Regions from separate parts of the Pseudomonas pohangensis genome, predicted to be linked through region 2. Evidence: predicted binding sites of a transcription regulator. Region 2 holds the regulator's gene; the other holds the start of a gene.

Region 1 (14,874 bases), 480 kb from region 2:
TACGGGTGCTCTGGAGTGGCGCGCCAGCCGAAGATGTGGAAGCCGGCATCACCCTGCCGCTGGAAGAAAAGCTCAAGACCGTCGATGGTCTGAAGAAAATGACCTCGACCTCGGCCCAGGGTGTGGCCAGTATCATGCTGGAGCTGCAGGACGGCACCGAGCCCCTGCAGGCGCTGGATCAGGTGCGCCAGCGGGTCGATGAGTTCCGCAACCTGCCACGCGACGCCGAACCTCCCGAGGTGGCCCGCGTCACCCGTTACGAGCCGATTGCCCGTCTGCTGGTGCGCGGCAGCAGTGTCGCGGAATTACGCCCGTGGGTGCGGCGTTTCGAAAGTGAACTGCTGGCCGGCGGTATCGACCAGATAACCATCAGCGGCATGCCGGAAGAGCGAATTGCCATCGAGGTACCTTCTGCCGCCCTGGAGACGCTGGGCATGTCGCTGATCGAGGTGGGTGAGCGGGTCAGCCAGATCGCCCGCGATGTGCCGGCAGGGGTTGCCGGCGCACAGGATGCCGCCCGGGAAATCCGCGGCCTGGAGCAGCGGCGTAATGCTCTGGCGTTTGACAATCTGGCGGTGGTCAGCGATGCCCGCGGACGCATCACTCTGGGAGAAATCGCCAGCATCAGCCGCGAGCCGCGACCGGGCGATCTGGTACTCAGCGAATCCGGCGATGCGGTGGTCGAGATGGCTTTGCAGCGCACCGAAAGCGGGCACTCGCTGAAGTCGGCCCGCATGCTCGAGGAATGGCTGGCGCGTACGCAGCCGACGCTGCCCTCGTCGATCAAGCTGGAAGTGTTCGATGAAAGCTGGCAGCTGATCCGTGATCGTATCCAGCTGCTGATCTACAACGGCTTGTCCGGTCTGCTGGTGGTAGTGCTGGTGCTGTACCTGTTCCTGCCCTCACGCATCGCCTTCTGGGTGACCATGGGTATCCCCACCGCTTTTCTGGCGACCCTCGGGCTGATGTCGATATTCGGTGGCACCATCAATATGGTCAGCCTGCTGGCGCTGATCATGGCGCTGGGCATCATTGTCGATGATGCCATTGTGGTCAGTGAGGAAACCGCCACCTTGCGCAGTAACGGTGCTTCGTCTGACGAGGCCGCGCTGGGCGGTGCGCAGCGCATGCTGATGCCGGTGCTGGCGTCCTCGCTGACCACGGTGGCGGCGTTTATCCCGTTGATGCTGATTGGCGGCACGGTCGGCAACATCATGCGCGATATTCCGTTCGTGATGATCATGGTGATCCTCGCCTCGGTACTCGAATGCTTCATGATTCTGCCGGCCCACCTCAAGCATGCCATGCGCCCGCGTATGGCTGGCGAGCCTTCGCGCCTGCGGCAAAGGATTGATCAGGCGTTCGACCAGTTTCGCGATGGCTGGTTTCGGCGCACGGTCACGCTGGCCATCGAATGGCGTGCGGTAACCGTTGCCATCACGTTGACGACCATGATTCTGGCGATCGGTCTGCTGGCGGGTGGACGGGTCAATTTCTCCTTCTTCCCCACCCCGGAGGGTCAGGTGGTGTATGCCAATGCCACCTTTGTCGCCGGAACCCCGCGGGCCGAGACCGAGCGCCTGCTGGCGAAGCTGGAAGCGGCATTGTTCGAAACCGAGCGGGAGCTGGGCGGTGGCCTGGTGCAAACCGCGGTTTCCCGGCTGGGCGCGATTGTGATTAGCGGCACCGGTACGGCCAGTGGCGGTGATCAGCTGGCGTCGGTCATGGTCGAGCTGGTGCCGCCGGATATCCGCAGTGTGCGCAACGAGCAGTTCCTGGCCACCTGGCGCAGCAAGGTGGCAGCTACTGCCGGGCTGGAGCGGCTGACTTTCAACTCGCGTATCGGTGGCCCGCCGGGTCGTGACCTGAATGTGCGGCTGACCGGAGTGGACGCGCAAGTGCTGAAGGCCGCCGCGCTGGAGCTGTCGGAAACCATGCAGGCGATCAATGGCGTGAGCGACACCGAGGACGATATGCCTTTCGGTCGCGAACAGCTGGTTTATCGCCTGACTCCTGCGGCCGAGGCACTGGGCCTGACCACCGAGAGCCTCGGCCGGCAGCTGCGTGCGGCCTTCGATGGCTATCTGGCGCAGCTGGTGCAGGTCGAACGTGACGAACTGGAAGTGCGCGTACTGTTGCCACGCGATGAGCGTGAGCGCCTGGATGTGTTCGAACGTCTGAGCATCAGCCTGCCCGATCGTCAGTTCGTGCCGCTGACCAGCGTTGCCAGCTGGGAGTCGCGCCAGGGCTGGGAGGCATTGCGTCACGCCGATGGCGAGCTGGCCGTCGAAGTCACCGGCGAGGTCGACGGGGCAAGAACCACGGCCGACCAGATCAAGGCGCAATTGCAGCTTGAAGTGCTGCCGCTACTGGCTGAGAAGTACGGCGTGCAGTACAGCTTTCAGGGCCGTGCGGCGGACCAGCGCGACTCCATGCAGGATATGCAAAGCGGCATGTTGCTGGGCCTGGGCCTGATCTACCTGATTCTGGTCTGGTCGTTTGCCTCCTGGAGCTGGCCGCTGGTAGTGATGTCTGCGATCCCCCTGGGTCTGGCCGGCGCGGTTTTCGGGCACTGGCTGCTGGGGATGAACCTGACCATGTTCTCGCTGTTTGGTCTGTTCGGCCTGTCGGGCATCGTGGTGAACAACTCGCTGATTCTGGTCAGCCTGTCCAATGAGCTGCGGATGCAGGGCGCCAATCTGCACGATGCGCTGATTGGCGCTGCCTGTGGTCGCTTGCGCGCAGTGTTGTTGACCTCGCTGACCACCATCGGCGGGCTGGCGCCGCTGTTGTTCGAGACCTCCCTGCAGGCGCAGTTCCTGATCCCCATGGCCACCTCGATTGCCTTTGGCCTGGGGGTGTCGGCATTGCTGGTGCTGTTCTTTGTGCCGGCGCTGCTGTCCTTGCTGGAAAGCTTCAAGCAATGGTCAGCCGCCCTGCTGGGATTGTCGGCGAAGCCCGCAGAGCAGGAGTGATGAGCACACCGCGCCGGCAACAACAGCCTCAGTCGGGCTGTGTGCTGCCTGGCCGGTACTGCAGGGCTTCGGCCAGATGGCCGCGTTGAATGCTCGCGACACCTTCCAGATCGGCCAGCGTGCGTGACACCTTGAGGATCCGGTGCGCGGCGCGCAGCGACAGCCCCATGCGCTCGCAGGCGTTTTCCAGCCAGAGCTGATCGCTGCTGCCCAGCAAACAATGCTGGCGCAGGCCATCGAGATCGAGAAAGGCATTGGCACAGCCTTGCCGGCTGTATTGCCGCTGGCGCGCTGCGGCCACCCTGGCGGCACCCCGTGTGCTGCTGTCGAGTGCGTCAGGCTGGTGGTTCAGGGTGGTGGTTTCACGGGCAACCGTCAGGTGCAGGTCGATGCGGTCGAGCAAAGGTCCGGACAGCTTGCTGCGGTAACGCTGGATCTGCTCGGTGGTGCAGCGGCAGCGGCCACCGGGGTCGCCCAGATACCCGCAGGGACAGGGATTCATCGCGGCGACCAGCTGGAAGCGCGCCGGGAAACGCACCTTGTCATGGGCGCGGGCGATGACGATCTGGCCGCTTTCCAGCGGTTCGCGCAGCACTTCCAGCACCTTGCGGTCGAATTCGGGCAATTCGTCGAGAAACAGCACCCCCATATGGGCCAGCGTTATTTCGCCAGGCCGTGGTTTGCTGCCGCCGCCAACCAGTGCCGGGCCGGAAGCGCTGTGGTGCGGTTGCCTGAAGGGCCGCTGCGGCCAGCGATCGAGCGGGATGTTGCTGGCCAGTGAGTGAATGGCCGCCACTTCGAGCGCTTCCTGCTCTTCCAGCGGTGGCAACAGTCCCGGCAGGCGACTGGCCAGCAGGGTCTTGCCGGTGCCGGGCGGGCCGCTGAGCAGCAGGTTGTGGGCGCCGGCGGCGGCAATCAGCAACGCGCGCTTGGCCGCCTGCTGGCCCTGCACATCTGCCAGATCGGGATAGGGCTCGCTTAGCCGGGTCAGACCCTGCGGCTGATAGGGCTGGATCGGCGCAGTACCTGCGCAGTGCGCCGCCAGCTGCAGCAGGTGTTCGACGGCCAGAACCTGCAAGCCGGAAGCCAGACAGGCCTCTTCGGCATTTTCCTTCGGCACTACCAGGGTGCGTCCGCAGGTGCGCGCGGCCAATGCGGCAGCCAGTACGCCCTGCACCGGGCGGACTGTGCCGGACAGGGCCAGTTCACCGAGGCATTCGAGCGACTCAAGACTGCTTGCCGGAAGCTGTCCGCTGGCGGCGAGAATGCCCAGGGCTATGGCCAGATCGAAGCGGCCACCATCCTTGGGCAGGTCGGCCGGGGCCAGATTGAGGGTGATACGGCGAGCGGGGAATTCGAAGCCGCAATTGAGGATCGCACTGCGCACGCGGTCCTTGCTTTCCTTGACTGCGGTTTCCGGCAAGCCGACCAGCGTCAGCGCGGGCAGGCCGTTGGCCAGATGCGCCTCGACGGTCACGGACGGTGCTTCCACGCCCACCAGGGCGCGGCTGTTGACGATGGCCAGGGACATGATCACTCCTTGATCGGTCCCGCCCGCAGGAAACTAACTGGCGGGCGGATTAAGCCGGGCTTCCAGCTCGGCAACTTTGGCTTCGAGACTCTCCAGGCGGCTGCGGGTGCGCGCCAGCACGATCATCTGGCTGTCGAACTCATCCCGGCTGACCAGATCCAGCTTGCTGAACGCGCTTTGCAGCAGGGCTTTGAGTTGTGCCTCGATTTCGGCGTGCGGTAATGGCGTCTCGCCGTTGAACAGGCGTGAGGCGTGACCAGCCAGGGAGTCGAGCAGGGCTTTGGGCGGCAGCATGATGGGGGTTCCTTCGCGGTGAACGCCGGCAGTTTAGCATGCAGCCGCAGACGCTGTGGCTGCGAAGAGCTCCGGCACTTTTGCGCAATAAAGGTGCGCAATGAAGCACCAGAATGGTGCGCAGGATATTGCCCAAAGGTGTGCGGAGCCATCTTGGTCTGAAACTATGATATTGAAAAATAACGATTTATTAAAGTTGGCAAGCTATCTGCAATGTTTCCGTCGACGCATGCACAGAGGCAGTTCAAGTGCATCAGAGCTGAAAGTTGATGCCTCCCTTGGAGAGGTTCAAGCCAGCAGTAGCCGGATCAGCTTGGTCCGGACAGTTACAAAAGACGGATACAGCGCATAGACTTGTTGCGGGTTTGTTACCTGGGGCAAGTCCACCAAAAACGGGAGAGAGCTACATGAAGTTAGTCACTGCGATTATCAAGCCGTTCAAACTGGATGACGTACGCGAGTCGTTGTCCGAGATCGGTGTGCAGGGCATTACCGTTACCGAGGTCAAGGGATTTGGTCGGCAGAAAGGCCACACCGAGCTGTATCGCGGTGCGGAATATGTTGTCGACTTCCTGCCAAAAGTGAAGATCGATGTGGCGATAGCCGATGATCAGCTGGATGCGGTCATCGAGGCGATCACCAAGGCAGCCAACACCGGCAAGATCGGTGACGGCAAGATCTTTGTGGTCAATCTGGAACAGGCCATCCGTATTCGTACCGGCGAAACCGGTACCGACGCGGTTTAACCCCCAAACCCCCTAAAGCCCCAGGAGAAACACCATGACTCTGCGCAAAATCGCAGGGCTAGGAGCCCTTTTGTCTTTCGTAATCCCAGGCATGGCCCTGGCTGACGAGGCTGCTCCGGTCCTCAACACGGGCGACACCGCCTGGATGCTGGTCGCTTCACTACTTGTTCTATTCATGACCATTCCCGGTCTGGCACTGTTCTACGGCGGCATGGTGCGTTCGAAGAACCTGCTGTCGGTGCTGATGCAGTGCTTCGCGATTACCTGTCTGATCAGCATTTTGTGGGTGATCTACGGCTACAGCATTGCTTTCGATACCACCGGTATGGAAGCCGGAGTAACCAACTTCAGCTCCTTCATCGGCGGCCTCGACAAGGTTTTCCTCAGCGGTCTGACCGTTGACAGCCTGACCGCACTGGTCCCGGAAAGCGTGTTCGTGGTGTTCCAGATGACCTTCGCCATCATCACTCCGGCGCTGATCGTCGGTGCCTTCGCCGAGCGCATGAAGTTCTCCGCGATGCTGATCTTCATGGCCGTGTGGTTCACCCTGGTCTATGCACCGATTGCCCACATGGTCTGGGCCGGTGACGGTGGCTTGCTGTGGGACTGGGGCGTACTGGACTTTGCCGGTGGCACCGTGGTGCACATCAACGCCGGTATCGCGGGTCTGGTTGCCTGTCTGGTACTGGGCAAGCGCAAGGGCTTCCCGACCACCCCGATGGCACCGCATAACCTCGGTTATACCCTGGTGGGTGCGGCCATGCTCTGGGTCGGCTGGTTCGGTTTCAACGCCGGTTCTGCCCTGGCGGCTAACGGTACTGCGGGTATGGCCATGCTGGTAACCCAGATCGCCACTGCTGCTGCTGCGCTGGGCTGGATGGGCGCCGAGTGGCTGACCCATGGCAAGCCAAGTGCACTGGGTATTGCTTCGGGTGTTGTCGCAGGTCTGGTGGCGATTACCCCGGCAGCCGGTACGGCCGGCCCGATGGGTGCGATCGTGATCGGTCTGGCCTCCGGCGTCATCTGCTTCTTCTGTGCCACCAGCATGAAGCGCAAGCTCGGCTATGACGACTCGCTGGATGCCTTCGGGGTGCATGGTGTTGGCGGTATCGTTGGTGCCTTGCTCACCGGTGTGTTTGCAGCACCGGCCCTGGGCGGCTTTGGTGAAGTGACCGATATCGGCAGCCAGCTGTTCATCCAGTTCAAGGGTGTGGCCTTTACCGTGATCTACACCGGTGTGATTACCTTCGTGATCCTCAAGGTGCTGGACATGCTGATGGGTCTGCGGGTTACCGAGGAAGACGAATCAGTCGGCCTGGACCTGTCCCTGCACAACGAGCGTGGCTACAACATGTAAGGCTTTATCCGGGTCCGGTTTACCCCGGACTCGCTTGAAAAGGGCACCTTCGGGTGCCCTTTGTTTTTTTTGGCGGCGCGCTAGAATGTGCGCCTGTCGCGATGAAGCAAAAATAACCTTGGTGTCGCCCTTGGCCGGCTTGCTTGCCGGTTATCGAGCAGAACCCCGGAATTTCTCCCGGTTGCATTCACTAGGCTGTGCGACTGAGCTATAAATAAACCGCTGTGGCAAGTTTTGAGGTAGAAACATGAGTGACGAAGAGCTCGAGCAGGACGACATCGAAAGTGTGGATGAGGATGATGGCGATGATCTGCCCGCCGATGACAGCGATGTAGATGCCGAAGATGACGATGACGAGGATGACAGCGACATCGCCGAGGCCGCTCCCAGAAGCAAAGGCAAGGCCAAGACCAAGGCGGTCACCGAAGAGGACATGCCTTCATTTGAAGCCAAACAGTCCGAACGTGATGCATTAGCCAAGGCGATGGAAGAGTTCCTTGCGCGTGGTGGCAAGGTGCAGGAAATCGATGCCAATGTGGTCGCTGATCCGCCCAAGAAGCCCGACAGCAAATATGGCAGCCGGCCTATCTGAGCCCTGACCAATAAAAAACCCGCCGATCAAGGCGGGTTTTTTATTGCCTGAGCGGGCGATCAATACGTGGCCGAAAACTAGCAGGCCAGAGCAGGTGCTGATTCAGGCCCGGTCTCGTGAGTCAGCGAAACTCAGGCACTGGCGCCTGCCAGGCGCTCCAGCACTGCGGGCAGCTCGGCCAGGCTGCGGATTTCCGCATGCGCCGGTTGCGCGCCGGTCCATGCCTTGCCCTGGGGGTTGAACCAGACTGCCCGTAATCCGGCGGATAGAGCGCCGGAAATATCATCGCCGGGGTGATCGCCGATATGCACTGCCTGGTGCGCCAGCACGCCGGCAAGCTGCAGTGCTTCGTTGAAGGGTCGCGGGTCGGGCTTGCCGATGCCCAGCTGTTCTGCGCTCAAGGCAAACCGGAAATAATCGGCCAGGCCCAGGCGCCGCACATCGGCATTGCCGTTGGTGATAACGCCAAGGCAGTAGCGGTTGGTCAGGGTTTCCAGCGTTGCATGCACATCGGGGAACAGCTCGACCTGATGGCGGGCCTGCAGGAACACCTGAAAGCCCTGCTCGGCAAGTTGCGCTGCCTGCTGTTCGGCATAACCGGCTTCGCGCAGGGCGATATCCAGAATACGCCGGCGCAGTTCGCTCAGGCGATGGCGCAAATCAGGCTCAAGCTGCATCAGGCGCCGGCGAATTTCCCACAGATGCTCGATGGGTATCGGTCCGAGCAGGGGCGCCTCTGCAGCCAGCCAGTCACGCAGCGCCGCCTCTGCGCCGTGCATGACCGGCGCCACGCTCCACAGCGTGTCATCGAGGTCGAAAGTTACCAGTGCAATGCTCATGGGGTCTCGTCGATCGGTTGCGCGTCATGCGCTGGTGGGTTGCTGGCAGCCTGGCGTCGCGCGCGCGGGTGGGCGCTGTCATAGACCTTGGACAAATGCTGGAAATCCAGATGGGTATAGATCTGCGTCGTCGCGATATCCGCATGGCCGAGCAGTTCCTGCACCGCGCGCAGATCCTGGGAGGACTCGAGCATGTGGCTGGCAAAGCTGTGGCGCAGCATGTGCGGGTGCAGGTGCTGGCCCAGTTCACGGGCGCCGGCCTGGGCTACGCGCAGTTGCACGGCACGCGGACTCAGGCGGCGGCCCTGGCGGCTGATGAATACTGCGCTGTCCGCCGGGTTGGCCGTCTGCCGCAGTGGCAGCCAGTCGCGCAAGGCGCTGACGGCTTTGCGCCCGACCGGCAGCTCGCGGGTTTTCGCGCCTTTGCCGAGCACGCGCACCATGGCGCCAGCCAGGTCGAGTTCCTGCAGGTTAAGGCCGACCAGTTCCGACAGGCGCAGCCCGGAAGAGTAAAACAGTTCGAGTAAGGCCTGATCGCGGCGGGCGAGAAATTCATCCTCAACGCCACCATCGAGCAATTGCTGGGCGCGGTCCGCATCCAGCGCGCGTGGCAATTTGCGCGCACCCTTGGGTGGGCTCAGACCGTCGGCCGGGTCATGCTGACAGAGGCCTTCGCGCAGCAGGTATTTGTACAGGCCGCGCACTGCCGAGAGCAATCGGGCCAGACTGCGTGCGGACTGGCCCTGCTGGTGCAGGCGGGCAATCATGCGCCGCAGGCGGGCAGTGTCCAGCGCTGCCCAGCCGCTCAGGTCGTCTTGCCTGCAGAGCGCCAGTACGCGCTGCAAGTCACGCCGGTAGGCGTCCAGGCTGTGCGCCGATAACTGGCGTTCATTGCGCAGGTGAGCCAGGTAGGAGTCAAGCTGGGTTTGCATGCTGACGAACCTGCAGGTGCGGGACGGCCGGGACGAGCTGCGTAACCTTAGCGCGCCGAGCGTAGTGGCGTGGCAAAGCGCGGCAGCACCCGTGCCAGCACTTCCGCAACATAACCGAGGAACAGGGTGCCGAGGGAGTTTTTGTAGTGCAGCGGATCAGGACTGCCGATCGCCAGCACGCCGTGCAGGCCCTGATGGGCCAGACTCACTACCGCAGCGGAACCAACCTTGGCGCCTTCCTGCTTGCCGAACAGGAAGGTCAGTTCCTGTGGCCGCAGAATACCGCAGACGCTCTTGTTGCCGGATAGCAGGCCGCCAATCGCCTGATGGGCTTCTGCCAGGCTGGCCGAGCGGCCGACCCCGGTGGGGTTGTCGCTGAGCAGGATCAGGCTGACGAAGGGCACCTTGAACTCGTGGCGCAGACTGTCTTCAACGGCGCTGATCACCTCTTCCAGACTGGTCGCATCGAGCATGTCGAGTACCAGGCGGCGGGTCTTGTCGAACAGGCGGTCGTTATCGCGGGCAACGTCCATCAGTTGCGACAGGCGATGACGCATTTCAATGTTGCGTTCACGCAGCAGCTTGACCTGCCGCTCGACCAGCGAGACCGCCGCGCCGGGCAGGTGTGGAATGCGCAAATCGGGAATCAGTTCGTCATGATCGGCGAAGAACTCCGGATGCAGGCGCAGGTAGGCTGCAACCGTTTCCGAGTCGAGAGGCACTGGTTCCTTGCGTTCTTCGGTCATGGCAATACTCGGCTAGAGGCGAATCTGTCCTTCGTAAACACGAACTGCAGGCCCGGTCATCATAACCGGCTCACCCGTTCCTGCCCACTCTATGCACAGCTTGCCGCCTGGAAGCTCCAGCTGCAACGGTGAATCCATCCAGTTCTGCCGAATCGCCGCCACTGCCGCCGCGCAGGCGCCGGTACCGCAGGCCTGGGTTTCGCCGGCGCCCCGCTCCCATACCCTGAGTCTGGCGTGCTGGCGGTCAAGCACCTGCAGAAAGCCGACGTTAACCTTCTGCGCAAAGCGCGCATGGGTTTCGATTTTCGGCCCGAGGGTCTTTACCGGAGCACTGTCCACGTCATCGACACGGATCACCGCGTGCGGATTGCCCATCGACACGGCGGCCAGCTCGATGCTTTGCCCTTCGACGTCGAGCGGGTAGCTCAGCGCCTCGCTGTCGGCGCTGAATGGAATCTCTGCCGGGTTCAGCCGTGGCGGGCCCATGTCCACAGTAACCTGCCCGTCGACGCGCATCTGCAGCTCGATGATGCCGCCGCGGGTTTCCACGCGGATACGCTTCTTCACGGTCAGCCGCTTGTCCAGCACGAAGCGGGCGAAGCAGCGCGCGCCATTGCCGCACTGTTCCACTTCGGAGCCATCGGCGTTGAAGATGCGGTAGCGGAAATCGACATCAGGACTGTTGGGTGCTTCGACCAGCAGCAACTGGTCGAAGCCGATGCCGGTATGCCGGTCACCCCACTGTTTGGCGTGCTTGGACTGGATATGCGCCTGCTGACTGATCAGGTCGATGACCATGAAGTCGTTGCCCAGGCCGTGCATCTTGGTAAAACGCAATAACATGGCGTTATCCCTGCCGGTCTGCTGGCAGCTGGCTTTCGGCGGCAAACAGCTCCTGCACCGTCTCGCGCCGGCGCACTTCGAACGCCTCGCCAGCATCCACCAGCACCTCGGCCGCCCGGCCGCGGGTGTTGTAGTTCGAGCTCATGACAAAACCATAGGCGCCCGCCGAGCAGACCGTCAGCAGGTCGCCCTCTGCCAGTACCAGTTCACGGTTCTTGGCGAGAAAGTCACCGGTTTCGCAGATCGGCCCGACGATATCGTAATTGCGGGCAGTGCCTTGACGCGGTTGTACCGCGAGTACGTCCATCCATGCCTGGTACAGCGCCGGCCGAATCAGGTCGTTCATTGCCGCATCGACGATGGCGAAATCCTTGTGTTCGGTGTGCTTGAGGTACTCGACGCGGGTAAGCAGTACTCCGGCATTGGCCACGATCGAGCGCCCCGGCTCGAACACCAGTGCCAGCTGGCGACTGCCAAGGCGTTCGCGTACGGCCTGGATATAGTCGCTGGCCAGGGGTGGCTGCTCGTCGCGGTACTGCACGCCGAGACCGCCGCCCAGATCCAGATGCTGAATGCGGATACAGTGCGCTGCCAGACGGTCAATCAGTGCCAGCAGGCGGTCGAGGGCATCCAGAAACGGCGGCAGAGTGGTCAGTTGCGAGCCGATATGGCAGTCCACGCCAATGACCTGCAGGTTCGGCAGGCTGGCAGCGCGCACATACACCGCTTCGGCATCGGCGATGGCGATACCGAACTTGTTTTCTTTCAGGCCGGTGGAAATATACGGGTGGGTGCCGGCATCCACATCGGGATTCACCCGCAAGGATACCGGCGCCTGCACGCCCAGTTCGGCGGCCACCAGTTGCAGGCGCTCCAGCTCGTCGCTGGATTCGACGTTGAAACAGTGCACGCCAATCTGCAGGGCACGGCGCATGTCGTCGCGGGTCTTGCCGACGCCGGAGAAGACGATCTTGCCAGGCTCGCCACCGGCAGCCAGCACGCGCTCCAGCTCGCCGCGGGAGACGATGTCGAAACCGGCACCCAGACGTGCCAGCAGATTCAGCACGCCGAGATTGGAGTTGGCCTTTACCGCAAAGCACACCAGATGCTCGATACCCTGCAGGGCGTCGGCATAGGCGCGGTATTGCTGTTCGATATGGGCGCGTGAATAGACGTAAGTAGGCGTGCCGAAACGCTCGGCAATAGCGGACAACGCCACGCCTTCCGCGAACAGCTCACCGCCGCGGTAGGTGAAAGCTTCCATGTAACCCCCTTAGAGAAAGATGTCTTTGTCGTGCTCTTTGACGGCTTTCTCATCGTCCGGCATGTACAGCGGGCCTTTTTGGCCACAACCGGCGAGGGACACACTCAATACGGCAAGCGCAATGAAGGACAGGAGCAGGCGCTTCATGTTGAACATCCTGAAATCGATTATTGCCGGCAGTATACCGAGCGACCGGCGCCTTGCCTATGCGCCGGGGCGCAGGCGGAGCAAGCCTTGCAGCCAGGCGACCAGTGGCTGCCGGCTGACACCGTGGCGGTTGGCAAGACAGCGGGAGCGATCTCCGGCATCCTGTACGCAGATTGCCGCAGCCCCCGCATAAGCGGATTGTGGCGCCCTTCCCGGGATTTTCGAGGTTTCTGTAATGAGTTTGAGCGAAGCACGCTTTCATGATCTGGTGGATACGCTGCAGCAGACCATCGAGGATGCGTTTGACGACACGGATCTGGATGTTGATCTGGAAAACAGCGGCGGCGTGCTCACCGTGCGCTTCGAAAATGGCAGCCAGCTGATCTTCAGCCGCCAGGCACCCTTGCGCCAGTTGTGGCTGGCGGCGCGTTCCGGCGGTTTCCATTTCGACTATGACGAAGACCAGGGCGGCTGGATGTGCGACAGCAGTGACGAAATGCTCGGTGAAATGCTGGTACGCATCTGCCGCGAGCAGGCTGGAGTGGACATTGAGTTCGAGCTGGACTGAAACGCAGGCTTCGCCCTGCGTGCGCAATTGTTGTCTGGACGACGAGGATATCTGCCTGGGCTGCGGGCGCAGCCTCGGCGAAATTCTCGAATGGTCGGCTGCCGGCGATGCACGGCGCCGGGCGATCCGCGCCATTGCCGCCGCCCGCCGTCAGCCGGTTGCTGCCCGCGGCAGGTCGGCGGAATAAGCCTGCCGGATGCCACGGCATCCGGCAGAGCGCTTTGTCAGGCTTTGGCCGGGGTGAGAATGGTCAGCAGCGACTGCGCGTGCTCGGCCGCATCCAGGCCCAGGCTGGTCAGGTAGCCACCGTCCGGCTGATCGGTAAGGCCTTTGTCGTACAGGCGCTGTGCCGCGGCTACCGCACTGGCGGCTGCGTTGTGATGCACCTTGATGCCTTCGGTGGTATTGGACAGGTTGAACAGGGTGAGAATTTCCAGTTCGGCGATCAGTTCAGGGGTGTATGCCATAAGCACTCCGGTCTTTTGCAAGGGTCGCGCAGGGTTTGTGCACGCTGTACCAGCAGTGTAGCGATGTCGGCTGGACTGTGCAGGATTATGCGGTGCGGATGGCGCGGGCCGCGAGAGTCTTTGCCATCAGTCTTCAGTCTGCTCTGCGGGTAACTCAGGTAGCCGGCGCAGCGCCAGTTCATAGCCATCGCGGTCGAATGGCCGGTCTGCTGCAAGCATCGCGCTGATTTCTCCGGCCAGGACCAGTGCCATCAGCTGCAGGATTTCTTCGCGCGGATAACCGACCAGCGTCAGTTTGTTGCAGGTCGCCCGGGCTGCCGGCGGGTCGTCGGCCTCGATCTGGTTCTCGATGGCGCTGATCAGCGTCGCTTCGGTGAACGCTTCCTCGTCGTTGTCTTGGCTGTCTTGCATGGCGGGGTCCATTGGCTGGTTGATTCTTGCAAGTTAGCAGATGCGCCCTGCCCGGCCTAAATTGCTTGCCGGCAAAGGGCTATAGCCGCCACCGGAACTTCCCTGCAACGCGGCGGCGCTACGCTTGCAGGCGAGTGTGGATGATTCCGCGATGTTACTGCACCTGCTGGTTCTCGGCGGTGGCGCTGATCAGCGGTTGCTGGTTGTAACTCTGCCCCAGCGCCAGATTCAGGTTGACCCAGTTGCTCAGCCGCAAAAAGCGCTGCTCGATGGCACTGGCCTCGCTGCCGAGCTGCTGGGACTGCAGCTGCAGAACCGTGAGCATGTCACTGGCACCTGCCTGGTAGCGCTGCTTGGCGATGGTCACCGATCTTTTCCGTTGTTGCACGGCCTGATCGGTAGCGAGGATGGCGCGATCGTAGAAGTATTCATCAATAAGTCCCGACTCCACTTCATTCAGGGCCCGCAGGACCACGCGACCATAGTTGGCCACGGCCTGCTTCTGGTACTCGTCGGAGATGCGGATATTGGCGCGCAGGGCGCCACCCTCATAGATTGGCAACTGCATGCCCAGCCCCGCCGTACCCAGCCAGGGCTCCAGATTCAGCGCGTCAAGCAGGCCGTCGGTGTAGCGTCCGGCATTGAGGGACAGGGAGAAACCCGGCAGCAGGGCCAGCCGGTCCGCTTCATTCAGGCGGAAGGCGCTGATCACCTGTTGTTCGGCGGCCAGTACATCCGGGCGCCGGGCAATAATGGAAACCGGCGTGTCGGAAGCGATCACCGGCGGCAGATTGGCCAGCATCCGCGTGGTCTGGATATCGCCGGCGGGGTAACGACCGAGCAGCAATTCCAGAGTGCGGCGGGCCTCGGCGTAGTTTTTCTCAGCGGTTTGCACCTGGGTCTCGATGTTATCCAGGTAGGCTTGTGTCTGGCTTACATCAAAGTCGGAGACCTTGCCGGCCCGCATGCGGATCTTTACCAGCTTGAGTATGTCGGCATACAGCACCTGGCTTTCTTCTGCCAGCTGCAACAGCTTATAAGCCTCGACCACGCGGTACCAGCTCTTGACCGTGGTGGCGACCAGTGACTGCCGCGCATAGGCGTAATCCAGTGCGCTGGCCTGATAAGCCGCTTCTGCGGAGGCCTCTTCGGCGCGCAGCCG
Region 2 (14,874 bases):
CCAGTGTTACCTGCTGGCTGCCAATCAGGGCGGTAGTCATCCGGGTGGCCGCGAAACCTTCGGCCACTCGTGCCTGATTGATCCGTGGGGTTGTGTGATGGCCGTGCAGCCCCGGGGTGAGGCCGTTCTGCTGGGAACTCGCGACCCCGGGCAGCAAGCCGGAATTCGTCAGAAAATGCCGCTGGCCAGCCAGCGCCGCTTTGCACCACCCGGCAAACCCTTGCCGGTGGCTATGGAGAAACCATGAGTGATTTGTTGTCATCGGTCAGTGAGCATTTGCTGGCCCCGGGCAGTCTGGGTATCCAGCTGTTACCCGAAGTGCTGGGCGAATTGGCCGGCCCCGGAATTGACGCCGCTGACCTGTATTTCCAGAGTCAGGTTTCCGAAACCTGGGCGCTGGAAGACGGCATCGTCAAGGAGGGTAGCTTCAACCTGGATCAGGGTGTCGGCGTACGTGCCCAGTCCGGTGAGAAAACCGGTTTTGCCTACAGCAACAGCATCAGTCGCCAGGCGTTGCGTGATGCATCGCAGGCAGCCCGTTCGATTGCGCGTGCCGGGCAGTCAGGCCGCATAGAGGTGTTGCGGCAGCAGCCGGCAGTGCCCCTGTATCCGGCACAGAATCCGCTGGAGGTCATCAGCCGGGCGGAGAAGGTCGCCTTGCTCAAGCGTATCGATGTGGCTACGCGTGCGCTGGATCCGCGTATCCAGCAGGTCAGTGTCAGTCTCTCGGGGGTCTGGGAGCGCATTCTGGTTGCGTCCAGTGATGGCGATCTGGCTGCAGATGTTCGACCACTGGTGCGATTCAATGTCAGCGTCATCGTCGAGCAGAATGGCCGTCGCGAGCGCGGTAGCCATGGCGGCGGCGGGCGCAGTGATTACCGTTACTTTCTGGAGCCGAACGAGCACCACGAAGAGCGTGCCATGGGCTATGCCCGCGAGGCGTTGCGGCAGGCGCTGGTCAACCTCGAGGCTGTGCCGGCTCCGGCCGGGACGCTGCCGGTGGTACTTGGGCCGGGCTGGTCGGGCGTGTTGCTGCATGAGGCGGTTGGTCACGGCCTGGAAGGTGACTTCAATCGCAAAGGCAGTTCGGCCTACAGCGGGCGTATTGGCGAAAAGGTCGCCTCCGGTCTGTGCACCATTGTTGATGACGGCACCCTGTCCGGACGCCGCGGCTCCCTGAGCGTGGATGATGAGGGCACCCCGACCCAGTGCACCACACTGATCGAGAATGGCGTGCTCAAGGGGTACATGCAGGACAAGCTGAATGCGCGCCTGATGGGCGTGGCGGCGACCGGTAATGGGCGGCGCGAGTCGTATTCCTGCCTGCCGATGCCGCGCATGACCAATACCTACATGCTGGCCGGCGCCAGCGACCCGGCAGAGATCATCGCCTCGGTACAGCGCGGTATCTATTGCGCCAGTCTGGGTGGTGGCCAGGTCGATATCACCAGCGGCAAGTTCGTGTTTTCCACCAGCGAGGCCTACCTGATCGAGAACGGCAGGATTACCACGCCGGTCAAGGGTGCCACGCTGATCGGTAACGGTCCCGAGGCCATGAGCCGGGTGTCGATGGTGGGCAATGATCTGGCGCTGGACAGCGGTGTCGGCACCTGCGGCAAGGATGGCCAGTCGGTACCGGTGGGGGTCGGACAACCAACACTGAAGATCGATGCGATTACCGTGGGCGGGACCGGCGCCTGATGGACGCCGGCAAGTGTCGGGTGATCAGCGCAGGCCGCGTTGTATTTCATCCAGTTCGCGAATGTATTTGAATACCTTGCGCGCGGCTGCCGGCGGCTTGTTGTGAGCCGCTTCGTGCTGGGCGTGGCGGATCAGGCTGCGCATTTGCTGGCGATCGGTTTCCGGGTATTCGCTGACAAAGGCCTCAAGGGTAGAGTCGTCACCGCCGAGCAGGCGATCACGCCAGCGCTCGAGCCCGTGGAAACGCTCGTTGTACTGGCGCGTCGAAGCATCAAGCTGGTCGATCAGCGCGCTGATGGCGTCGACATCGGCATCCCGCATCAGCTTGCCGATGTATTGCATATGCCGTTTGCGGGCAATATGCGCCTTGTGTTTGGGGGCATCGGCCAGAGCTTTTTGCAGGGGCTCGGTGAGTGGCAGCTTGGCCAGCAGATCCGGTTTGAGCGTGGTCAGGCGCTCGCCCAGATCCTGCAGGGCGTGCAGTTCACGCTTTACCTGGGATTTACTCTTCTCCTCGGAGAAGTCATCGAATTGTTCAGACATGCGGCGTATCCGGAAGAAAACGTCGTCATGATAACCACTCGGGAGCCGCTTGTCCGGCTCCTGCCGAGTGTTGCATAGGGATGGAGTGAGAAATGAGTGCGGTAGACATTGTAGGGCCGGAAGCTCTGCCCAGATTGCAGGAGCAGGTTGAGCAGATTCTCGCCGAAGCGCGCCGGCAGGGTGCCAGTGCCTGTGAAGTGGCGGTCTCGGTGGAGCAGGGGTTGTCGACCACGGTGCGCCAGCGCGAGGTGGAGACGGTCGAGTTCAATCGTGACCAGGGCTTCGGTATCACCCTGTATAGCGGCCAGCGCAAAGGTTCGGCCAGCACCTCTGCCACCGGCCCCGAGGCCATTCGTGAAACGGTGGCCGCAGCGCTGGCCATTGCCGAACATGCTTCGGAAGACGAGTTTGCCGGTCTGGCTGATGCCGGCCTGATGGCCGGGCAGCTGGCGGAACTCGATTTGTATCATCCATGGGCCATCAGTCCGGAGCAGTCGATTGAACTTGCGCTGGAGTGTGAGGAAAGCGCTTTTGCCGCCGATTCACGTATCAGCAACGCCGATGGCACTTCGCTGAGCTCCCATCGTGGCTGCCGTGTTTACGGCAACAGCCACGGCTTTGTCGGCAGTTATGCCAGTACGCGGCACAGCCTGAGCTGCGTGATGATTGCCGAACTGGGCGGGCAGATGCAGCGCGATTACTGGTATGACGTCAATCGCCGGGGCGAGGCACTGGCCAGTGCTGCGAGTATCGGCCAACGCGCCGCGCAGCGTACCGTCGCCAGACTCGGCGCGCGCTCGGTGCCCACCTGCGAGGTGCCGGTATTGTTTTCGGCAGAGCTGGCAGGCGGTTTGTTCGGCCACTTTCTGGCGGCGGTTTCGGGTGGCAATCTGTACCGCAAGGCGTCCTTTCTGGAAGGCTCCCTTGGCCAGCAGCTGTTTCCGCAGTGGCTGAGCCTGCATGAGAATCCCCATCTGCTGCAGGGGCTGGCCAGTGCCAGCTTTGATGGTGATGGTCTGGCCACCTATGCCAAACCCTTTGTGCAGGCGGGCGAGGTGGTTTCCTATGTGCTGGGTACCTATTCCGGGCGCAAGCTGGGATTGCCCAGCACGGCAAATGCCGGTGGCGTGCATAACCTGCTGGTCACTCACAGCGCGGAAGATCAGGACGCCCTGATCAAACGCATGGGCCGTGGCCTGCTGGTCACCGAGCTGATGGGCCAGGGGCTGAATTTGGTGACGGGTGATTACTCCCGCGGTGCTGGCGGGTTCTGGATCGAGAATGGCCAGATCCAGTATCCGGTTCAGGAGGTCACCATTGCCGGCAATCTGCGCGACATGTTCAGGCAGATTGTGGCCGTTGGCAGCGATCTGGAAATGCGCAGCAATATCCGCAGTGGATCGGTGTTGATTGAGCGGATGACCGTTGCTGGTAGCTGATGCGGGGCGTCAGGGCTTGAGGCGAGCGCCTATTCGCCTTCGTCAAAGTAATTGTTGATCAGATCGACGAGGCCCTGCATGGCCTCGGCTTCCTGTTCACCATCGCTCTGCAGGTGGATGCTGGTGCCCTTGCTGGCGGCCAGCATCATCACCGACATGATGCTTTTGCCATCGACCAGGCTTTCCGGGCTGCGCCCAACTCTTATCTGACAGGGATATTGGCCGGCAACGCCAACGAACTTGGCCGCCGCCCGCGCATGCAGGCCGAGTTTGTTGATGATGGTGATTTCACAGTAAAGCATTGCCTGGTACTGTTCCCTAGGCCAGGTCGCGGTGGCGAACCTGAATGTTCTTCAAACCGGGTTTCAGGGCTGCGCAGAGCCGCTCAGCCAGATATACCGAACGATGGTGGCCGCCGGTGCAGCCAATGGCAATGGTTACATAAGAACGATTGCTGGCGGCGAAGCGCGGCAGCCATTTGTTCAGATAGGCATAAATATCGTCGAACATTTCATTGACATCGGCTTGAGCACCCAGGTATTCGGCGACTTCCTGGTCCTTGCCGGACAAATTGCGCAAGTCGGATTTCCAGTAAGGATTGGGCAGGCAGCGCACATCGAAGACCACGTCAGCATCCACCGGCATACCACGCTTGAAGCCGAAGGACTCTACCAGAAAGGCGGTTCCGGGCTCGGGCTTGTTGAGCAGGCGCAACTTGATGCTGTCGCGCAGTTGATAGAGGTTCAGGTGTGTGGTGTCGAGCCGCAGGTCGGCCAGGTCGGCGATCGGTCCGAGCAGCTTGGTTTCATCCTGAATGGCTTCTGCCAGCGAGCGGCTGTCGGAGGTCAGCGGATGTCGTCGGCGGGTTTCCGAGAAACGCTTGAGCAAGGTGTCATCATCGCTGTCCAGATAGACCACGTCACACTGGATATGCCGGCTACGCACTTCAGCCAGCAGTTCAGGGAATCGTTCGAGTTGACTGGGCAGGTTGCGGGCGTCGATCGACACCGCGACCTGGGGTTGCATAAGGTCAATATTCAGCAGCGCGCGTTCTGCCAGATCGGTAAGCAGACCGGCCGGCAGATTGTCGATGCAGTAGAAGCCACTGTCTTCGAGTACGTCCAGAGCGGTGCTTTTCCCCGAGCCGGAACGGCCGCTTACGATGACCAGACGCATGGATGAGCTCCCTATTGAGTGCTTTGTGCATCCAGAACCAGCTGGAAAAGCCGGTCACTGCTCTGGGCCTGGCGCAGGCTCTCGCGAACCTCGCTACGGTTAAGCATGCTGGCTATCTGTCGCAGCAGTTCAAGGTGTGCGTCCGTCGCTTCCTCGGGAACCAGCAAGACAAACAGCAGGTCTACCGGCGCTCCGTCGATGGCGTCGAAGTCGACTGCGCTTTCCAGATGCAGAACGGCACAAATCGGCGTGTTGCAGCCGGCCAGCCGGCAGTGCGGTATGGCAATGCCATTGCCGAAACCGGTTGAGCCGAGTTTTTCGCGCGCAATCAGGCTTTCGAAAATGCTCTGGCTATCCAGATCGGGAAGTTCGCGCACAACCAGACTGGCAATCTGCTCGAGAACGCGTTTTTTGCTGCCACCCGGCACGTTAACCAGACAACGGCCGGGGGTCAGGATTTGCTCAATTAGGATCATGGGGGATGGGTACGTGATTATCGGGTGGTGACGCCGTGCTTGTGGTCAAGCTGCTTTTCTTTGTGCTTGATCAGCTGGCGATCCAGTTTGTCGGTCAGCAGGTCAATGGCTGCGTACATGTCTTCATGCTCGGCATTGGCGACTACTTCACGACCTGCCACATGCAGGGTAGCTTCAACCTGTTGTTTGAGCTTCTCGACCTGCATGATTACTTGTACGTTGGTGATTTTGTCGAAATGGCGTTCAAGTTTGCCAAGTTTTTCACCGACATATTCACGCATGGCGTCGGTTACATCCAGCTGATGTCCACTGATGTTCACTTGCATACTGCATTCTCCTTGTTGCCGTGTATGAGCGACAGGTTACTGCACCTGTCACCGGGACACTGTTGTTGCGGATCAAGCCTTTTTACATTAAGCGTTTGCGTTCACTGGAGGAGGCAATGCCGAGGGATTCCCGATATTTGGCAACGGTCCGGCGTGCTACCTGGATGCCTTGTGCCTCAAGTAGACCTGCAATTTTGCTGTCACTCAACGGCTTTTTCTGACTTTCCGCAGCTACCAGCTTCTTGATTATGGCGCGGATTGCCGTGGACGAGCATTCGCCGCCCTCAGCCGTGCTTACGTGGCTTGAGAAAAAGTATTTCAGCTCATAAATGCCCCGCGGGGTGTGCATGAACTTTTGCGTGGTGACACGGGAAATGGTCGATTCGTGCATGCCAACGGCTTCGGCTATGTCATGCAGGATCAGCGGTTTCATGGCTTCAGCACCGTACTCGAGAAAGCCGCGCTGGTGCTCGACAATCTGCGTGGCAACCTTGAGCAGGGTTTCATTGCGACTGAGCAGGCTTTTGATGAACCAGCGGGCTTCCTGTAACTGGTTGCGCATAAAGGTATTGTCCGAGCTGGCGTCGGCGCGGCGAACAAAGCTGGCGTACTGCGGGTTTACCCGCAGGCGGGGCACGGACTCCTGGTTGAGTTCGACCAGCCAGCGGCCATTGTGCTTGTGTACCAGTACATCGGGGATCACATATTCCGCTTCAGTGGATTCGATCTGCGAGCCTGGCCGCGGATTGAGGCTTTGAATCAGGGCAATGATCGGCCGCAGGTCGCCTTCCTTGATCTTCATCCTGCGCATCAACTGGGTGTAGTCACGATTGCCGAGCAGTGCGAGAAAATCACTGACCAGACGCTGCGCCTCGCTGCGCCAGGGCATTGTCTCGGGCAACTGGCGCAACTGGATCAGCAGGCATTCGCGCAGGTCCCGCGAGCCGCAACCAACCGGATCAAAAAGCTGAATTCGGTGCAGGACGGCTTCCAGTTCATCCAGTTCGATGTCGAGTTCCGGGTCGAAAGCCTGCAGGATTTCCTCGAGTGATTCTTCCAGATAGCCATCGTTGCTGATGCAGTCGACCAGCGTTACGGCAATCAACTGGTCGGTTTCTGACATCTGGGTCAGATTGAGCTGCCAGAGCAGATGGCTTTGCAGGCTTTCACCGGCAGAGGTCCGCGCGGTGAAATCCCATTCTTCAGAGTCGTTGCTGGGCAGGCTGCTGGCGCTGGTCTGGTAAATGTCCTCCCAGGCAGTATCTACCGGCAGTTCGCCAGGAATACGCTCGGTCCATTCGCCCTCATCGAAGCGCTCGGTATTTTCCGTCGCGCTGTCGTAGCTGGCTTCCTGGCTGGGAGCAGTTGTGGCGGTTTCGGTGTTCTCGCCGTCGTCAGCCAGCGGATCGTCATTGTCGAAGTCCTCGCCTTCTTCCTGACGCTCCAGCATGGGGTTGGAGTCGAGGGCCTCCTGAATTTCCTGCTGCAGATCCAGCGTCGAAAGCTGGAGCAACCGGATCGCCTGTTGCAGCTGCGGTGTCATCGTCAGCTGCTGGCCCATTTTTAGGACTAGCGAGTGTTTCATGACTTGGAAAAATTCACCTTTTTCAACTGGCGGATACCCGCCATCAGGTTCGGGGCGCCAAGGCCGTGGGACAGGGCAAAGTATATGCCGGCAGCCGGTTACTTTCCTCCGCGGTGCGGAGGCTCACGGGAGTGCCGGCGTCTATAGACGGAACTCTTGTCCGAGATAGACATCCTTGACCAGCTGATCGGCAAGAATGCTTTCTGCGTCACCTTCGGCGATCAGCTGGCCGTCGTTGACGATGTAGGCAATCTCGCAGATGTCCAGGGTGTCTCGGACATTGTGGTCGGTGATCAATACACCAATGCCCTTGGCTTTGAGGTGGTGAATGATCTGTTTGATGTCGCCTACCGAGATCGGATCGACACCGGCAAAAGGCTCATCCAGCAGTATGAACTTGGGCGAGGTAGCCAGCGCCCGGGCAATTTCCGCCCGCCGCCGCTCGCCTCCGGACAGACTCATGCCCAGAGTGTCGCGAATATGGTGAATGTGGAATTCTTCAAGCAGGTTTTCCAGTGCCAGTTGGCGGCCGGCGCGATCCAGATCCTTGCGCGTTTCAAGGATGCTCATGATGTTGTCGGCCACGCTCAGCTTGCGGAAGATCGAGGCTTCCTGGGGCAGATAGCCGACCCCGGCCCGTGCACGACCATGCATCGGCAGGTGGCTGATATTCAGGTCGTCAATCAATACCCGGCCCTGATCCGCCTGAACCAGGCCGACAATCATGTAAAAGCAGGTGGTTTTACCGGCACCGTTGGGTCCGAGCAGTCCGACGATCTGGCCGCTGTCGATTGACAGGCTGACATCGCGCACAACCTGGCGGCCCTTATAGCTTTTTGCCAGATGCTGGGCTTTCAGAGTAGCCATTACGGTGCCTTCTGTTCCGGTTTTTTCTTGGGCAGGATAACCATGTCGATACGTGGTTGCGGCGTGCTGATCGAGGTCTTCCCGGCTCTGCCGGCGTTGACGATCTGGCGCCTGGTGTCATAGACAATCTTTTCGCCCTTGAAGGTGTTGCCTTCCTGAATGACTTTCGCCTGATCAATCAGCACGATGCGTTCAGTCGGCGCGAAATACTGGATGGTCTTGCCGTATGCCTTGACCAGGGACTTGTCTGTTTCCGGCTGCTGCTCGTAATAGGCGGGCTCGCCAACGGCGGTAAATACATCGATATCACCCTGTTTGTTCTGGGTGATGGTGACCTGATTGCCGGTGATTTTCAGGGTGCCCTGGGTAATTACCACCGAGCCCCGGTAGATCGCCACGCCCTGCTTGTCGTCGAGCTCTGCGCTGTCGGCCTGCACCCGGATCGGCTGATCCCGGTCGCTAGGTAACGCCATTGCCAGACTGCTGAACATACTGCCCAGGCCAATGAGTGCTAAGGGGAGAAATTTAACGAACCTCATGCTGGCCTCTTACATTGGAGAGCAGGAGCATCCTGCCTTCATTCAGATACGCTTTCATGCCATTGGCCGTGGTCACACCATTGGCGGCTTCGATTTTAACGGCCTGACTGGTCTCGGCATATTCTTTGTCAGGAAATACGGTCATGCGGCTGCTGGTCAGCAGGGTTTTACGATTTTTGGCATCGGTGCGCTGCACCCTGACGTCGTCAATCAACTCTACCTGTTCCCCTGAAGGCGCCACTTCGCCCCGCTTGCTTTGCACATGCCATGGTGGCTCGTCTGCGCGATACACGAGCAGATCAGGCAGATCCAGCAAGGTGATGTCGGTTGCCTTGACGTGCTCAAGCTTGCTGGCGGTTATCCGGTAGGACAGGGTGCCGTCAGCTTTGAATTGCCGAGTGTGCGGATTGTCGACGAAAAAGTCGATGGAAGTGTCGGGGGTGGTATCCATTTGTATTTCGTCGAAACTTTCCGGACGCACGTTCCAGTAGCCAAGCGCAATCAGCAATGCTGCGATGGGCAGGAAGATCAGGGCTTGGCGAAAGCGGTTCGACATAATCAGGGTGGCTCTACAGGTAGGCGGCTTGCGCGTGATCAAGATTACCTTGTGCGCGCATGATCAGCTCGCAAAATTCTCGTGCTGCTCCTTCGCCGCCGCGCGCCAGGGTTACGCCATGGGCGTTATCGCGGACAAAGCGGTCGGCGCTGGCAACCGCCATGCCCAGACCAACCCGGCGCATGACCGGCAGATCCGGCAGGTCATCACCCAGATAGGCGACCTGCGCATAGCTCAGCTGTAGTTTGGCCAGCAGCTCATCCAGTACCACCAGCTTGTCTTCGCGGCCCTGGTACAGGTGCTGGATACCCAGGTTCTGTGCGCGGCGCTCGACCACCGGGGTTTTCCGTCCGGAGATGATTGCGGTACAGACGCCGGAAGCGATGAGCATTTTTATGCCGTGGCCGTCCAGAGTATTGAAGGTCTTGAACTCGCTGCCGTCAGCAAGAAAATACAATTTGCCATCGGTCAGTACGCCATCCACATCAAAAATCGCCAGTTTCACGTCGAGTGCGCGTTGCAGCAGTTGCTCGTGCATTTACATTACTCCGGCGCGAAGCAGGTCGTGCATGTTGAGGGCGCCAACCGGGCGGTCGTCGGCGTCGACGACAACCAGTGAGTTTATTTTGTTGTCTTCCATGATCTTCAGCGCCTCGGCGGCGAGCATCTCGGCGCGGGCAGTTTTGCCGTGGCTGGTCATCACGCTGTCGATGCTGGCGTTGCGTACGTCGATGCCCCGGTCGAGGGTGCGGCGCAGATCGCCATCGGTAAAGACCCCGGCCAGCCGGCCGTCCGCTTCCAGCACAACGGTCATGCCCAGCCCCTTGCGGGTCATCTCCAGCAACGCATCTCGCAGCAAGGTGCCGCGGGCTACTTGTGGCAGGGCATCACCGGCATGCATGACATTTTCCACCTTGAGCAGCAACCTGCGGCCGAGGGCGCCGCCCGGATGGGAAAACGCGAAATCTTCGGCAGTGAAGCCGCGCGCTTCCAGCAGGGCGATTGCCAGCGCATCGCCAAGCACCAGCGAGGCGGTGGTGGACGAGGTGGGTGCAAGATTCAGCGGGCAGGCTTCATGCGCTACCCGTGCATCCAGATTGGCTTGCGCTGCCTGGGCCAGCGGCGAATCCGGATTCCCGGTCATGCTGATTAACTGGATGCCCAGCCGCTTGATCAGCGGCAGCAAGGTGATAATTTCGGCGGTAGAGCCGGAGTTGGATAGCGCCAGCACCACGTCATCGCGGGTAATCATGCCCATGTCGCCGTGACTGGCCTCGGCGGGGTGAACAAAAAAAGCCGGCGTTCCGGTGCTGGCAAGGGTGGCGGCAATCTTGTTGCCGATATGCCCGGATTTGCCCATGCCAACCACCACAACCCTGCCGCGGCACGCCAGCAGTAATTCGCAAGCGCGCACGAAATCGGCGTTGATACGCTCGAACAGCGCTTCAATTGCTTCCAGTTCGAGGCGAACAGTTCGCTGGGCAGACTGAATCAGGGCGGTGGACTGGGTCATGGGAGAGGTGCGCATCAGGTCGAAGACGAAAGATTATAACGGTATTACGCAGATACCTCACGCGCCGGACCGTTGCTGCGTTTTTTTGCTGAACGCTAATCTATGGCCATGCAACGTCCCGGATGTTTTGGGATGCGGCGAGGTCAATGATATATTGCGCCGCTTGTTCGGCGGTCTGGTTGAATTGGGCTGTGCCTTGGCAGAATTGATTCCGGCTGCCGTTCTCAAGGAGTGGAAAGATGAGTGCCGAAAGTGAAAACGCAGTCGAGCTGAGGGGGGTGACCTTCAAGCGCGGTTCGCGTGCCATCTTTGAAAATATCGATATTGTTATTCCGCGGGGCAAGGTTACTGCCATCATGGGCCCCTCGGGTTGCGGGAAAACGACTTTGCTGCGCCTGATCGGCGCGCAATTGATGCCCAGTAGTGGTGGCGTCTGGGTCAATGGCGTGAATTTGCCCGCGCTTTCGCGTATCGAACTTTTCGATATGCGCAAACAGATGGGCGTGCTGTTTCAGAGCGGTGCATTGTTCACGGATCTGGATGTGTTCGAGAACGTGGCCTTTCCTTTGCGCGTGCACACCAAGCTGCCGGAGGAGATCATTCGTGACATCGTTCTGATGAAACTGCAGGCAGTCGGTCTGCGCGGTGCCATTGATCTGATGCCGGATGAGCTTTCCGGAGGCATGAAGCGTCGGGTAGCACTGGCCCGCGCGATTGCACTGGATCCGCAGATACTCATGTATGACGAGCCTTTTGTAGGTCAGGACCCTATCGCCATGGGTGTGCTGGTACGAATGATTCGTCTGCTCAATGATGCGCTGGGCATTACCAGCATCGTGGTCTCCCATGACCTTGCCGAAACGGCGAGCATTGCGGACTACATCTATGTGGTGGGCGATGCCAAGGTGCTGGGCTTTGGCACACCGGATGAACTGATGAATTCGCAGGATCCACAGATCCACCAGTTCATGAAAGGTACCCCCGACGGGCCGGTGCCGTTCCATTTCCCGGCGCCGGATTACCGTAGCGATTTGTTGGGGCAGGGTTGATGCGCAAAACTTCTATCCTCGAAAGGCTGCGCCTGGTTGGCCGCACGGGCATTGATATCGTCGAGTCCCTGGGCCGCTCGGGCATATTCCTGCTGCGTGCCTTGCTGGGGCGTGGCGGTCTGGGTAACGGCTTCAATCTGCTGGTAAAACAGTTGTTCTTTGTGGGCGTCCTGTCGCTGCCGATCATCGTGGTGGCCGGCTTGTTCATCGGTATGGTGCTGGCGTTGCAGGGCTACAATATTCTGGTCGATTACGGCTCCGAGCAGGCGGTCGGGCAGATGGTAGCCCTGACTTTGCTGCGGGAACTGGGTCCGGTGGTCACCGGGTTGCTGTTCGCCGGGCGGGCCGGCTCCGCTTTGACTGCGGAAATTGGCAACATGAAGTCAACCGAGCAATTGTCCAGTCTGGAGATGATTGGCGTTGACCCGCTGAAATACATCATCGCGCCGCGCCTGTGGGCGGGCTTTATCTCGATGCCTCTGCTGGCCGCCATTTTCAGCGTTGTCGGGATCTGGGGTGGTGCGATGGTCGCCGTGGACTGGCTGGGCGTCTACGATGGCTCATTCTGGGCAAACATGCAGAACAGCGTCGAATTCACTGAAGATGTGCTTAACGGCATGATCAAGAGTGTGGTTTTTGCCTTTGTGGTGACCTGGATTGCCGTGTTTCAGGGTTACGATTGCGACCCGACCTCGGAAGGCATCAGTCGCGCGACAACCAGAACCGTGGTTTACGCTTCACTGGCCGTATTGGGCCTGGACTTTATTCTCACTGCCTTGATGTTTGGAGATTTTTGATGCAAACCCGCACTCAGGAAATCGGCGTAGGCCTGTTTATCATGGCTGGTTTTTTGGCCTTGCTGCTGTTGGCTTTGCGTGTCAGTGGGCTGACAGTCGGCAGCGCAGACCAGTCGTACAAGGTCTATGCCTACTTCGACAATATTGCCGGGCTGACGGTTCGCGCCAAGGTAACCATGGCCGGGGTGATTATCGGCAAAGTCACGGCTATTGACCTTGACCATGATAGCTATACCGGGCGGGTTACCATGGAGATCAATGACCAGGTAGATAATCTCCCGGAAGATTCCACGGCGTCGGTGCTTACCGCCGGACTGTTGGGCGAGAAGTACATCGGTATCAGTATTGGCGGCGAAGAGGGAACGCTAAAGGATCAGAGCGTGATTAATGACACCCAGTCTGCGCTGGTTCTGGAAGATCTGATCAGCAAGTTCCTGTTGAACTCGGTTAACAAGAGTGAGGAGAAACAGTGATGGTCCTGCAGCGATATCCGCAGATGTTTCAGGTAGTACGCCGGGCGTTTTTCCTGGTCGTGCTGTCCATGTTGTCCGTTTCAGCCATGGCTGCACCTACGGCGGCCGAGGTGGTCAAGCAGACCACCGACGAGCTGTTGGCGGACCTGAAAGCCAACAAGGAGCTGTACAAGACGGATCCGTCCTCTTTCTATGCGGCGCTGGATCGTATTCTCGGTCCGGTAGTCGATCTTGAGGGTATCTCCAAGGGCGTGATGACCGTGAAATTTTCGCGCAAGGCATCTCCCGAGCAAATGCAGCGCTTCGAACAGAACTTCAAGACCAGTCTGATGCGCTTCTATGGCAATGCCCTGCTGGAGTATGACAATCAGGAGATTATCATTGTGCCGGGCACCGGCAGGCAGGAGCCTGGTCGTGAGTCGGTGAATATGGAAGTCAAGGACAGCAAAGGCACGGTTTATCCGCTGTCCTACACCATGGTTGATCTGGACGGCAACTGGCGGATGCGCAACGTCATTATCAATGGCATCAACATCGGTAAATTGTTTCGGGATCAGTTTGCCCAGTCGATGCGTGAGCATGGCAATGATCTGAACCAGGTGATCGATACCTGGGCGGAAACGGTGTCCAAGGCCAAACAGTCAACCAAGGAACCGGCGTGAGTATTGCCGAAATCGCCGAGGTCGGCTCCGGGAAGCTGCGGCTTTCGGGGGTTCTCGATTTTCGCTCCGGGCCGCAGTTGCGGGTGACCGGAAAGAAACTGATTGGTGAAAGTCAGGCCCAGGAACTGCTGCTTGACTGCAGTGCGGTGGAAAAGTCCAGCAGCGTTGGCGTTGCCTTGCTGCTTGCCTTCATGCGCGATGCCGCTGCCGCCGGGAAAACCCTGAGCATGAGCGGGCTACCTTCAGACATGCGACAGATTGCCCAGGTGTCGGGGCTGGAGGAGTTGCTGCCACTACAGGCTTGAGCATATTCGCCGGTCTGGGCGGTTTTTTGTATGATGGCAGCCCTGCTGGCCTCGGCCATGTTTTGAATTTTCAGACTTCAGCGCGATGTTTTTGCTTTGTGCGCCTGTCAATGGCCGATTCAACCAGCCAGCGATAGCACAATTCAGACGTCCCGGTTGAGGCGCTAAACGAGGTTGAGCATGCAGGCGCATGAAGTAAAGGTTCATCTCCAGGAAAAGTTGCCGGGTGTCCAGGTTGAAGTGGAAGGCGAGGGTTGCAACTTTCAGCTCAACCTGATCGACGATACGTTGGCCGGTCTGAGCCCGGTTAAGCGGCAGCAGCTGATTTATGCACACCTGAACGCCTGGATTGCTGATGGCAGCATCCATGCAGTCACCATGAAATTCTTCAGTCGCGCCGCTTGGGCTGAGCGCGGCTGAGCCCACTGGCAGCGAGAAACCATTCCATGGATAAACTGATTATTACCGGCGGCGTTCCCCTTAAAGGTGAAATTCGCATTTCCGGTGCAAAGAATGCCGCATTGCCTATTCTGGCTGCCACGTTGCTGGTTGATCGACCGGTTACGGTCTGTAACCTGCCGCACCTGCATGACATCACCACCATGATCGAGCTGTTCGGGCGCATGGGCGTTGAGCCGGTGATTGACGAAAAACTGAGTGTCGAAGTGGATGCCAGCACCATCAAGACGCTGGTTGCGCCCTATGATCTGGTCAAGACCATGCGTGCATCGATACTGGTGCTGGGTCCTCTGGTAGCACGTTTCGGTGAGGCGGAAGTGGCGCTGCCCGGCGGTTGCGCCATTGGCTCGCGGCCGGTTGACCTGCATATTCGCGGCCTGGAGGCGATGGGCGCGGAAATTACTGTCG

What was found. The regulator sigma-54, encoded in region 2, starts transcription at its own class of promoters, with help from an activator protein. The targets are predictions, from matches to a motif close to ANTGGCATNNANNTTGCTNT.
Region 1: the regulator sigma-54 is predicted to act here: its motif matches at 4,996-5,015, upstream of glnK (P-II family nitrogen regulator).

The regions. Positions count from the first base shown of each region.
Region 1 is NZ_LT629785.1:3,706,510-3,721,383, forward strand. Features, by position in the region: gene BLT89_RS17220 (efflux RND transporter permease subunit) at 1-2,975, shown strand, start outside; gene BLT89_RS17225 (YifB family Mg chelatase-like AAA ATPase) at 3,004-4,506, opposite strand; gene BLT89_RS17230 (accessory factor UbiK family protein) at 4,540-4,800, opposite strand; gene glnK (P-II family nitrogen regulator) at 5,208-5,546, shown strand; gene BLT89_RS17240 (ammonium transporter) at 5,581-6,903, shown strand; gene sutA (transcriptional regulator SutA) at 7,151-7,495, shown strand; gene BLT89_RS17250 (HAD family hydrolase) at 7,627-8,334, opposite strand; gene xerC (tyrosine recombinase XerC) at 8,331-9,266, opposite strand; gene BLT89_RS17260 (DUF484 family protein) at 9,314-10,012, opposite strand; gene dapF (diaminopimelate epimerase) at 10,025-10,855, opposite strand; gene lysA (diaminopimelate decarboxylase) at 10,860-12,119, opposite strand; gene lptM (LPS translocon maturation chaperone LptM) at 12,129-12,266, opposite strand; gene cyaY (iron donor protein CyaY) at 12,502-12,834, shown strand; gene BLT89_RS17285 (DUF1289 domain-containing protein) at 12,815-13,021, shown strand; gene BLT89_RS17290 (TIGR02647 family protein) at 13,059-13,301, opposite strand; gene BLT89_RS17295 (hypothetical protein) at 13,428-13,712, opposite strand; gene BLT89_RS17300 (efflux transporter outer membrane subunit) at 13,867-14,874, opposite strand, start outside.
Region 2 is NZ_LT629785.1:417,333-432,206, forward strand. Features, by position in the region: gene BLT89_RS02010 (carbon-nitrogen hydrolase family protein) at 1-247, shown strand, start outside; gene tldD (metalloprotease TldD) at 244-1,701, shown strand; gene yjgA (ribosome biogenesis factor YjgA) at 1,726-2,244, opposite strand; gene pmbA (metalloprotease PmbA) at 2,337-3,683, shown strand; gene BLT89_RS02030 (HPr family phosphocarrier protein) at 3,713-3,985, opposite strand; gene rapZ (RNase adapter RapZ) at 4,002-4,859, opposite strand; gene ptsN (PTS IIA-like nitrogen regulatory protein PtsN) at 4,871-5,335, opposite strand; gene hpf (ribosome hibernation-promoting factor, HPF/YfiA family) at 5,353-5,661, opposite strand; gene BLT89_RS02050 (RNA polymerase factor sigma-54) at 5,744-7,246, opposite strand; gene lptB (LPS export ABC transporter ATP-binding protein) at 7,388-8,113, opposite strand; gene lptA (lipopolysaccharide transport periplasmic protein LptA) at 8,113-8,652, opposite strand; gene lptC (LPS export ABC transporter periplasmic protein LptC) at 8,639-9,208, opposite strand; gene BLT89_RS02070 (KdsC family phosphatase) at 9,222-9,746, opposite strand; gene BLT89_RS02075 (KpsF/GutQ family sugar-phosphate isomerase) at 9,747-10,721, opposite strand; gene BLT89_RS02080 (ATP-binding cassette domain-containing protein) at 10,961-11,770, shown strand; gene mlaE (lipid asymmetry maintenance ABC transporter permease subunit MlaE) at 11,770-12,567, shown strand; gene mlaD (outer membrane lipid asymmetry maintenance protein MlaD) at 12,567-13,040, shown strand; gene BLT89_RS02095 (MlaC/ttg2D family ABC transporter substrate-binding protein) at 13,064-13,702, shown strand; gene BLT89_RS02100 (STAS domain-containing protein) at 13,699-14,007, shown strand; gene BLT89_RS02105 (BolA family protein) at 14,188-14,427, shown strand; gene murA (UDP-N-acetylglucosamine 1-carboxyvinyltransferase) at 14,454-14,874, shown strand, end outside.